2 regions of the Paenibacillus dendritiformis genome follow, and region 1 is predicted to be linked to the other one. Evidence: a T-box and tRNA genes for the amino acid it is inferred to sense, from the RefSeq annotation. Region 1 holds a T-box; the other holds one or more tRNA genes.
The links. A T-box is a leader RNA that pairs with one kind of tRNA and senses whether it is charged. The one in region 1 lies ahead of leuS (leucine--tRNA ligase), so its partner is inferred to be a tRNA-Leu.

Region 1 (5,837 bases):
CAGCATATTGGCGCAGGTCCAGCACGGCTCGTCCGTCACGTAGACCGTAGAGCCCTCTCTGTCGATCCGATCCGTGAACAGCAGCAGGTTTTGCTCGGCATGAATGGTGCGGATGCACCGTTCCTTTTTCACCATCCGCTCCTCGCGGTCAACGACGATCTTCTCGTACTGCTCGACAATCATGCATCCCGCTTCGCTGCAATCCGGCACTCCCATAGGCGCTCCGTTATAGGCCGTTCCGAGAAGCTTCTTGCCCTGCACCAGCACAGCGCCGACATGCCGCCTAGGACAGCGTGAACGTGTAGACACCATATAGGCGATATCCATGAAGTAGGTGTCCCAATCTTTGCGTACACTTGTTGTCATCCGATTCATTCTCCCGTCTGTAGTAGGCTGATGACCGCTGCCATCGTTCTTATCCTCATTGTAAGCACGATGCCCTCATGGCGCAACCGGATTTGTCATCAGTCGGCCGTCCCGCTACTCGATCGAGGCTTGATCGCGCAGCTTGGCGAAGATGGCGGGGCCGATCCCTTTGACCTTCTTCAAATCCTCCAGCCGCTGGAACGGGCCGTGGTTCTCCCGGTATTTCACGATCGCCCGCGACTTGCTGGGCCCGATCCCCGGGAGCTTCATTAAGGCTTCCGCATCGGCCTCATTAATATTGATCCGTCCGCTCGCCGCGTGCTTCGGCTTCGCTTCTGCGGATGGCCTCGCGGCGCGTGCTTCGCCCGCAGCGGACAAATCGCTCCCTTCTCCCGGGCCGGGTTCGGCCCGCTTCTTGTCTGCCTGCATCGTTAGGGGCCGGTTCGCATCACCCAAGCCGCGGCCGGCGCTCTCCCCCGCACCCGAGGCCGAAGGGGGACCTTGTTCTCTTCCGGTTCGCGGCAGGGAAGAAGCGGACGCCGGATTCGGGCTTCCGCTCCGTTCCGCCAGAGCCCCGCCCTCCTCCTCGGCGGCCAGACGCTCGGCAATCGCTTCATTGAGCGGGGTCCATCCCCCCGCAGCCTCCTCCCATTGCGGCTTCAGCCATAAGCCCATGGCGACGGCAAGCCCGGCAATCGCCGTCCCCGTCAGAGCGATCCAGACACGCAAGGATAACGCATGACGGCTCTTCCTCATGCCTAGTCTCCTCTCGTTAGAACACGTATATTGGCCAACCCATCCTACATATAGGTAATAAACATAGTATAGCCATTCGTATATATTGGGCGTTCTGCGTCAGGGTATGCAAATGTGCAAACAGAGGAGGGAACATCCGTGAAGGTCGGATTTATCGGTACGGGAAGTATGGGGACAACGCTAATCGATGCGTTCATTCAATCCGGCGCTGTGACACCGGAGCAGGTCATAGCGAGCAACCGTACGATGGACAAAGTCCAGTGCCTTGCGTCGCAACACCCCGGGCTTCAAGTCTCGCCGAGCAATGCCGAGACGGTCCGGCACAGCGACATTGTCTTTCTGTGCGTCAAGCCGCTGGAATTCAAGGCGGTCCTGAAGGAAATACGGCATGCTGCGCACCCGGATCTCATCCTGGTGTCGATTACGAGCCCGGTGCTGCTGGAGCACCTGGAGCAGCAGCTGCCGTGCAAGGTGGCGAAAATCATCCCGAGCATTACGAGCTACGTCCGAAGCGGCGCATCGCTCTGTATGTACGGGAGCCGGATTCAGACGGAGGATCGGAAGCTCCTGGAGCGGCTGATGTCATCCATCAGCCAACCGCTGCGCATCGATGAGAAGTACACCCGCATCTCTTCCGACTTGTCAAGCTGCGGTCCGGCGTTCATCGCTTACTTCCTGCAGCGGTGGATCGATGCCGCGACGGAAGCCACCGGCATCGGCCGTGACGAAGCGTCGCGTCTTGCCTGCGAGATGCTGCTGGGCACCGGCAAGCTCCTGACGGAAGGGGGCTTCACTCCGGAACAGCTGCAGCAGCGCGTAGCTGTCCCCGGCGGCATCACCGCCGAGGCGCTCCGGCTGATGAAGGAAGAGCTGGCGGATATGTTCCCCCAGCTCATTCAGGTCACCCACGCGAAATATGAAGAGGACCTGGAAAAGGTTCACTCCCAATTCTCCGGACAGGAAGCTAACCGACCACGATATTGACCAGCCGGCCTTTGACAGCGATGACTTTACGGACGGTCTTGCCAGCAATGGCGTCCTGAACGTTCGGCAGAGACATCGCTTTTTCCTGCATGGCGGCTTCGTCCGCATCGGCGGCGATTCGAATCCGATCCGCTATCTTGCCGTTCACTTGAATGACGATCTCCACTTCGGCGTCAACGGTCAATGCTTCGTCATACGATGGCCACGGCACATACGTGATGGTGGCGTTATGCCCCAGGCGCTGCCACAATTCCTCCGCGATATGAGGAGCGAGCGGCGACAGCAGCTGCACGAAGTTCTCCATCGCCTGGCGCGGCAGCGTCTCTGCCTTGTACGCGTCATTAATGAAGATCATCAACTGGCTGATGGCCGTATTGAACCGCATCGCCTCAATATCCTCGGTCACTTTCTTCACGGTCTTGTGCCAGGTCCGAATGAAGCTGTCTTCTCCCGGCCCGTCCGTAATCTTGCTGTTCAGTTGGCCGTCCTCCGCGATGAACAGGCGCCAGATCCGGTTCAGGAATCGGAACATGCCTTCGACGCCCTTCTCGTTCCATGGCTTCGTAATCTCGAGCGGCCCCATGAACATTTCGTACATTCGCAGCGTATCCGCGCCGAATTCGTTCACGATATCATCCGGATTGATGACATTGCCGCGGGATTTGGACATTTTCTCGCCGTTCGTGCCGAGGATCATCCCCTGGTTGACCAGCTTCTGGAACGGCTCCTTCGTCTCAACGACGCCGATATCGTAGAGCACCTTATGCCAGAAGCGCGCATACAGCAAGTGGAGGACCGCATGCTCCACTCCGCCGATATACAGATCGACCGGCAGCCACTCTGCCTGCTTCTCTTTGGAGCACAGCTCCTTCTCGTTCTTCGGATCGATGAAGCGCAGATAATACCAGCAGCTTCCGGCCCACTGCGGCATCGTGTTCGTCTCGCGGCGCGCGCGCATCCCGGTCTCCGGATCGACCGTATTCACCCACTCGGCGACGTTCGCAAGCGGCGATTCGCCGGTGCCCGACGGCTGAATGTGATCGACCTCCGGCAGCATCAGCGGCAGCTCCGATTCCGGAATCGGCTTCATGGTGCCGTCCTCCAGATGAATAATCGGAATCGGTTCCCCCCAGTACCGCTGGCGGCTGAACAGCCAGTCGCGCAGGCGGTACGTCACCTTCGGCTGGCCGACGCCTTCCGCCGTCAGCCACTCATTCATGCGGGCAATCGCCTGAGCGTTCCCGAGGCCGTTCAGGAAGTCCGAGTTCACATGCGGCCCGTCGCCGCCGAACGCTTCCTTCGTCACATCTCCGCCGGAGACGACTTCCACGATCGGCAGATCGAATTGCTTCGCGAATTCCCAGTCCCGCTGGTCGTGGCCCGGAACGGCCATAATGGCCCCGGTTCCGTAGCCGGCGAGAACGTAATCGGCAATCCAGATCGGGAGCTTCGCCCCGTTGACCGGGTTGATCGCGTACGCGCCGGTGAATACCCCTGTCTTATCCTTCGCGAGATCGGTGCGCTCCAGGTCGCTCTTGCGCGCAGCCTGCTCCCGGTAAGCTTGAACCGCCGCTTGCTGCCCGGAAGCCGTGATCCGGCCGACCAGCTCGTGCTCCGGCGCCAAGACGCAGTATGTCGCGCCGAACAGCGTGTCCGGGCGGGTCGTGAACACGGTGATGTGGTCGTCATGTCCATCGATCGCGAAGCGGACCTCCGCCCCTTCGGAGCGTCCAATCCAATTGCGCTGCATATCTTTCAAGCTCTCCGGCCAATCCAGCTCATCCAGATCCGCGAGCAGCCGCTCCGCATATTCCGTAATCTTCAGCACCCACTGCCGCATCGGCTTCCGGATCACCGGGTGGCCGCCGCGTTCCGACTTGCCGTCGATCACTTCCTCGTTCGCCAGCACCGTGCCGAGCGCCGGGCACCAGTTCACCGGAATCTCCGCTTCATACGCGAGCCCGCGCTTGTAGAGCTGGATGAATATCCACTGGGTCCATTTGTAATAGTCGGGATCGGTGGTGCTGATCTCCCGGTCCCAGTCATAAGAGAAGCCGAGCGACTTAATCTGGCGGCGGAAATTGTTGATGTTCTTCACCGTAATGTCGCGCGGATGTTCGCCCGTGTCGAGCGCGTGCTGCTCAGCCGGCAGGCCGAACGCATCCCAGCCCATCGGATGAAGCACATTGTACCCTCTCATGCGCTTGAAGCGGGAAATGATATCGGTCGCCGTATATCCTTCCGGGTGGCCGACATGCAATCCCGCGCCCGAAGGATACGGGAACATGTCAAGCGCGTAGAACTTCGGCTTGCCGGAGTTCTCCTCTGTAGCGAACGTCTTGCGCTCTTCCCAGTACTGCTGCCATTTCTTTTCCAAAATTTGCGGTTGATAGCCATGCGGCTGGTTGACTTCCTGACTCATCCGTAATCCTCCTTGCCGTGCCTGGCGAAGGCTGCGCGCGCAGCCCGCCCCGCACCTTATGCGAATATCATGCTTGAACCGCAGGAGACGGGCATCCCGCCCCTCCGGGCCGAACCGGGCCACTCCGCCCGATTCGTGCGGTCACCTCCCGCTTCCGCTCCGTATCTGCCGGATAGGGCCGGACATCGGGTCTGGTTCATGCTGCTGCCACCGAAACATCATGCGCGTGCCTGCCGCTTATCTATTCCGATACAGCCAAAAAAACCTCCCGCCCTTAGCGAAAACGCTAGGGACGAGAGGTTCAATTCCCGTGGTACCACCCTAGTTAGCGAAAGGCATGCTTTGCCTTCCACTCCCTCTGCACCGTTAACGCCGGTGAAACGTCACAGCCTCCCTGCCGTTCGGCTGCGAGACTCCGAGGCGAGTTCGCTCCTGCCCATCACCGGCTTCCACCACCCGCCGGCTCTCTGTTCGATGCGCGTATCGAGCTACTGATCCTCATCACAGTCTGATTGCACTTGTTCAATTGTATGCATAGCCTTGACCAGCTTACGCAAGCATCTCTATCATAATGAAAATTAAGGATATTGTCAACGATTGTCGCCTAGCAGCCGTGTTATGGGCGGCTATTCCTTGACTGCAACATAGAAAATGCGCGCGGACTGGCCGTTCGGCGCCTCCCATGCGAAATCGGCATACATGTCCACGCGGGCAAATCCGGCCTCGCGCAGCCAGGCCGCCATCGCTTCCGTCTCATAGGCGCGCTGAACATGGGTTTCGTCGACCCGTTCGAACAGGGAGCCCTCATCTTGCCGAATGAAAAAAGTCAGCTGATGCTCGATCTCCCGTCTCGCCTCGTCATAATCGCAGAACCAGATATATGCGAGATCGTCCTCGTCATACGCGAAAGGCTGCGACTCCGCATACGACTCGAATTGGCGAATATGATGCACATCGAACAAGAAGACGCCTCCGTCGCGCAGCTGACCATGCGTGGCCGCGAACACCCGCTTCACATCCTCCTCTTCGGTGATGTAATTCAGGCAATCGCAGAACGAGACGACAGCGTTTGCCGGCTCGCCACCATTCCATGCCCGCATATCCTGGCACAGCCAGCGGATGCTGCCGGATGTCGCGGGCGCGGAGGCGGACTTCTGCTCGGCGACGGCCAGCATCGTCTCTGACCGATCGATGCCGGTCAGCGCGTATCCTCTGGCGGCGAGCGGAAGCGCAATGTTGCCCGTTCCGCAGCCGAGGTCGACAATCCGCTTCGGCTTCGACGGCAAGTAGCGCCGCCACGCCTCCTCCG
Region 2 (5,837 bases), 2.4 Mb from region 1:
AGCGGCCGTTCAATGGATTCATACGAGAGGAACGATCTATGTGGCGTGCTTGGCAGCGATGCTCTTGCTGATCGGATCGCTCGTGTATGTCCTTATCCGGCGCCGCGTCCGGCCAAAACAAACGCCTTGATCCTTAACGGCTCAAGGCGTTCTATGATCAGGCGGGCAAATCAAGCCTTCGCCGGGTTCTCCTCCATCGGGAACAGCTTGACGGACTGAATCTTGCCTGATTTCGGATCGAGATCAAGCCGAAGCAGGGCATTGGCCGCTTGGTAGCTCCAGGCGTAGCCGGTATCTTGATCGGGCTTGCCGAGCGCTTTCACGGCAGCATCGCTTTTGCCTCCGATACGCAGGCCCGTGATGCCGGTAGACGAGCCGTCGCCCGACACCTCGACAAAGACGACCTTAGCGTCATCATGACAGCCGAACGAAAATCCGTCATATTCCAGCACATGAATCGGCTCCTCGTCGTCCATCACGAATTGGGACACAGGCGTTCCCCAGAGTTCCCGCACCTTCTCCTCGGTATCGCTCAGGCCGATTCCCTTCAGCTGCGGCTGCTTCCGATTGAAGTCGGCTTCATCGCCCGTGCCGGAACGGGAATTATCCTTGTTCGAAGCAATCTCGGTCCGTTCTCGCGTCTTTTCCTTGCCTGAGGCCGGAGTCTCGTCCGCCGGGGCCGGCTTGGCCGTAAACGGAGCTTGCGGGCTGGCCGGCGGCGCGCTGCCGGCCTGGGTCGTACAGCCGGACAGAAGAGCGCCAAGAGCGGCAGCAGCTGCAACGATAAGCAGCATTCGGGTTATCGGGGCACGGGTCATTGGTGGGGTTCCTCCTTCGCCGCCTCGCGGCGGGTATGACTATAGGTATAGGATCGGTTTGGATCGGTACCGTTACAGGTTACTTGTAACTAAGGAGAGCGGGTTTGCAGACGCTCTCACTAATATAGACGGAGCTCGCTCCAATAAGTTGCAGTCGTTGTATGAAATTGCCTGCTTTTCTCCATTCACCTGTTTGGCATATAATAAAGATAAGTTGGTGAGAGGGGGCGACGAAGATGATTGATCAACCAACAGCTCGTTTTTTGCAGGAGAAGGTCTCGGAAGCGAAGGTTCATTTTGAACGGGCTCTCGATTGTAAGCATACGGAGTTCGATGATTTGTACCCCTATATGATTGAACACCCTCAATTTTTCTGGTACAAACGTTACGTGGCCTGGTCTGAATTACTGACTATCGTCAAACTGTGCGAACAGCTGCAGGTGGCTTGGCAAGAGCAATTCACCCCGCAGCAAGTCGAATATATACAACAGCGCGTCATGTCGGCGAAAGTGCTGGATTATTGGTTCGAGACGAACGATTCCAGAGAGCATGTCGGCGGATAACCTCACGTGACGAAGGGTGCAAGGCCTGTCAGCGTCAGCCGGCAGGCCTTGTTCCTATTCGAAGCATAGGCCAGATGCGAGGGATGACCCTCTTACGAGAAAGGAGATGCGGCCATGATGGACGAGAAGATGCTTGATCGCTTCCGCCAGGAGGGCACGAAGGTGCGCGTCGTGCGGGACATGCTCGAAGCAAATGATGTTATCGGCATCGTCGTCGCCTGGAGCCATGACGAGGTGATGATTCGAAAACGCAACCGGCGCATCGTGAAGCTCAGCAGGAGCTACTTGATTCAGCCCTTCAGCGAGCCGCGGACGGAGCTTGGGGAGTGGAAGCCGGGCCCGCTAGCCGGTGCATCCGAAGGCGAAGCCTGAGCCAGATATCGATAGGGAAGGACTGCCGAATTGCCGGGCCAGTCCTTCTTCTGTATCGAGGCTCGTCCCTGGAACCGGCAACGCCACGATCTCCATGGTCACGTTGTCTTGGCCGTCGTTTCGTTTGCGAACATTATAATGGACAGACCTCGCGCTCGGCAGCGGCAACGGGCCCATTTGACACGGTTACAAGTGAATTTAAATTTTTTTTCGAAAAGTGTTGACGCATTTCCGGATGCATGATATTATATTTCTTGTCGCTAACAAAATTAAATTACGAAATGTAAGATACTAAGTATGCGGTCATGGCGGAATTGGCAGACGCGCTAGATTCAGGTTCTAGTGGGGTAACACCCGTGGAGGTTCGAGTCCTCTTGACCGCACCATATTCACTCTAATATTGACTTTGACGGCTCATAAATTGCTTCCGGGTAATTTATGGGCCTTTTTGCATATTGCCCCGTTATTGTTTCGCATAATCACGATTTTTCGATGCTTCATGCGATAAAAATTGTATTATACTGGTCTGAGATGAAGTATAAATGCCTCTGCAAATCCGAATGATGGATAGAACATGGAGCAGGAAGGAATGATGCTTGATGCCGTTGTTTTGCGCAGGGGCAAAACGAGTTATGGGCATACAAATAGAGCAGGTGAGTTCGGATGACGATTAAAACATTGGTTATAGCTCCTTACCCGGCAATGACGCCGCTTATCGAGGAGTGCCGGAGCGAAGACCGGGAGCTGGATATCCGCATCGAAGTAGGCAACCTTCAGGAAGCGGTTCCGATAGCCCGGGAAGCGGAGCGACAGGGCTTCGATATCATTATTAGCCGGGGAGGCACGGCCAAGTTGATCGAGCCTGAGGTCGGGATCCCGGTGATTGATGTGCACGTCTCGGGTTACGACATGCTGCGGGTGCTGACCTTGACGAACGATTTCCCGGGAAAAAAAGCGATTGTCGGCTTTGCGAACATTACGTTGGGAGCCAAGGCGATTGCGGATGTGCTCGATATCGGGGTTGAAGTCTGTACGGTTGAGGAGGCCGGGGAGGTAGAATCCATTCTGGCGGAGCTCAAGCGGAAGGGATATGAACTGATTATTGGCGATGTCGTTACCGTCGAGGCCGCGGCCAAGCATCAGCAGAAAGGGATTCTGATCCAGTCCGGGCGCGAGGCTATCTTCGAAGCGTTCCATAAGGCGAAATCAATATACCGGTTGTACCGGCGCCAGCAATGGGACATCGCTTTTTTGCGATCCTTGCTTGCGGAGACGGCGTCCGACCTGATCGTGCTTGGACAGCAAGGCGAGATCCTGCTCGAGCAGTGGACAAGCCATGTGGCTTGCCCGGTGCCGATCGATGAGTTGGTAGCCGATATTCGCCAAGATCCGCACACGGAAAATTTGCTTGCGATCCGGGCAAGCGAGACAGGCAAGTTCAAGCAGCGGCGGGTGCGCAAAGAAATATTGGGGAAGACGTATTATCTCTTTTCCTTTTCTTCTTTGCCGGAGAAGGGGGCACGCGAAGTTTGTCCTGTCGAGGAAGTGTCCCGGCTCCCGGTCATTCTCGCCGAGAGCGAAGCGATGAGCCGATGTCTCCGGGCGATCGATGGCCGGCTTGACGGCAGCTGTTTCATTTTGATCGGCGAAGCGGGCAGCGGCAAGCAACTATTGTCGCGGTACATCCATGTCAAGAAGCATGGAGGACGGGGGCTGTACGCCTGCCTGACGGCACGGCAAGCGCTGACGGAGCTCGCCGTGCTCGATTCCGATATCCTGACCGTGTATATTAATGGTCTGGAGCAGTTAGAGCGGGAGGACGCGCTGCGGCTGCAGACGTTGATCCGCGAACAGGCGGACACCCGTCCGGCCATTGTCGTCGCGCTGGAGCGGGAGGACCGCGTATATCAGGGGTTGCTGTTCGATGAAGGGAACGTCAGAGTGAGTGTGCCTCCTTTGCGTGAGCGGAAGGAAGACATCAAGCCGCTGGCCGCCTACTATATTGCCGATTTTCATGGAACATTGGGCACTTCGCCGGTCAAGCTGAAAGAGGATGCCATCGAGCTGCTGGAGGCTTATCCATGGCCAGGCAACGCGGCCGAACTGCAAGCGCTGTTGAAAGATGCGGTTACCGCGGAGAAAGGGTATGTTATCGGGAAGACACAGTTGACGCGGCTGCTTGATGCCAAGCGGGCCAGGCCGAACGCTCCCGCTCCGTTGCCGCGCGATTTTCTGGAGGGCACGCTGGACGAGATTGAAAAGCGGATTATCCATGCCATTATGAAAGAGGAACACGACAATCAGACCCGGGTGGCCGAACGCTTGGGGATTAACCGTTCTACTTTATGGAGAAAGCTGAAACAATAAGTTTCGGCTTTTTTTGTTGCTCCCAATCCGGATATTGAATGTTTAAATTTGCAACAATTACTTGATGATATATTGCATTTTGTAATACCTCTGTTTAGAATATAGTTTGAAATCGATTTCAAAATTATTTTATGTTTCATATTGAAACAGTAACAGAAGGGGTGCTACAATAAATGAAGATTAAAGGCACTTTGGAGAGGATTCCCGGAGGGATGATGGTCGTGCCGTTGCTTCTTGCGGCAGTCATCAACACCGCGGCGCCGGATTTGCTTCGCATTGGGAACTTCACGGAGTCTCTGTTTGTCAACGGATCAAGCACATTGATTGCGCTGTTCCTGCTGTGTACGGGAGCTCAGATCAATGTGAAGTCGTTCGGAGTGTCGATTGGCAAAGGAGCCACCTTGCTTTTCACGAAATGGGCGGTGGGCGCGCTGTTCGGCCTGCTCGCCTACCTGTTCGCCGGGGATAACGGATTATGGCTCGGTCTGGCGCCGATCGCTGTAATCGCTGCCATGACCAACAGCAATGGCGGGCTGTTCGTTGCTCTGGTCGGCCAATACGGAAGCAAAGAGGATCGCGCGGCTTATTCCTTGCTGGCGCTGAATGACGGTCCTTTCCTGACGATGGTCGCCTTATCGATTTTTGGCGCCATGGGCTTTGTGGACGGGATGTTCTCTCTCGTCTCGTTCGTGTCGGTCCTGCTGCCGATTCTGGTCGGGATGGTGCTAGGGAATCTCGATGAGGAGATGCGCAAGTTCCTGGACAGAGGCAGCTCGATGCTGATTCCGTTCTTCGCCTTCTCGCTAGGAATGGGCATTGACTTCCGCGCGATCGTGAACGGCGGTCTGTCTGGCATTATTCTCGGGTTGCTGACTGTATTTGTGACCGGTACGGCAGGCTATTTCGTGTTCAAGGCATTGAAATGGAACCCGATCGTCGGCGCGGCGGAAGGCTCGACCGCGGGCAATGCGGTCGCGACTCCGGCGGCGATTGCGGCAGCGAATGCTTCGTTCGCGGCTTATACCGATATTGCGACCGTACAGGTGGCGGCATCGACGGTGACCACCGCGATCCTTCTCCCGATTTATGTCGGCTTTTTGGTGAAGCGCCTAGAAAAAAAGGGGTACTCGTTCGAACGGCAGGCGGCGGATACCCATGCGTAAGGTGTGATAAATGTGGGCAAGCAAATAGGAATTATCGCGGATGATTTGACAGGCGCCAATGACGCGGGCGTCCAATTGGCTAAGAAGGGATTCCGTTCTACTGTGATCATGCATCCATGCGGGAACGAGACGGGAGCCGGGGCGGATGTGCTGATCGTCGACACGGACAGCCGGGCGATGAGCGGGCCGGACGCGTATGAAGCGGCATGGCGGGCTGCATTGTTTTTACAAGAACGCGGTTATCGCCATATCTATAAAAAAGTGGACTCGACGCTCCGGGGCAATATTGCGGAGGAGCTCAAGGCGGTGGAAGAAGCGTTCAAGCCGGATGTGGTGTTGATTGCTCCCGCTTTCCCCAACATGAACCGGGTGACCGTCGAAGGGCATCATTATGTCAATGGCGAATTGATTACCGCCACCGAATTCGCCAACGATCCCAAGACCCCGGTCACCGACAGTTATATTCCGCGGCTTCTGCGGACCGGCGCGGGGCGGAAGGTTGAATTGATCGAGGCCGGTTGGCTGCAGCGGCCGGCCGCAGAACTGGCGGCATG

Region 2: it has a tRNA-Leu gene. The T-box ahead of leuS (leucine--tRNA ligase) is inferred to sense a tRNA for this amino acid. The anticodon was not compared.

What each region holds. Positions count from the first base shown of each region.
Region 1 covers NZ_AP025344.1:1,871,436-1,877,272, reverse strand. The annotation lists gene L6439_RS08245 (deoxycytidylate deaminase) at 1-366, opposite strand, end outside; gene L6439_RS08240 (ComEA family DNA-binding protein) at 481-1,122, opposite strand; gene comER (late competence protein ComER) at 1,261-2,106, shown strand; gene leuS (leucine--tRNA ligase) at 2,087-4,528, opposite strand; T-box leader at 4,814-5,042, opposite strand; gene L6439_RS08225 (class I SAM-dependent DNA methyltransferase) at 5,155-5,837, opposite strand, start outside.
Region 2 covers NZ_AP025344.1:4,304,212-4,310,048, reverse strand. The annotation lists gene L6439_RS19125 (DedA family protein) at 1-130, shown strand, start outside; gene L6439_RS19120 (DNA uptake lipoprotein) at 171-818, opposite strand; gene L6439_RS19115 (hypothetical protein) at 1,055-1,381, shown strand; gene L6439_RS19110 (hypothetical protein) at 1,496-1,753, shown strand; tRNA gene L6439_RS19105 (tRNA-Leu) at 2,053-2,139, shown strand; gene L6439_RS19100 (sigma-54-dependent transcriptional regulator) at 2,417-4,120, shown strand; gene L6439_RS19095 (2-keto-3-deoxygluconate permease) at 4,294-5,283, shown strand; gene L6439_RS19090 (four-carbon acid sugar kinase family protein) at 5,296-5,837, shown strand, end outside.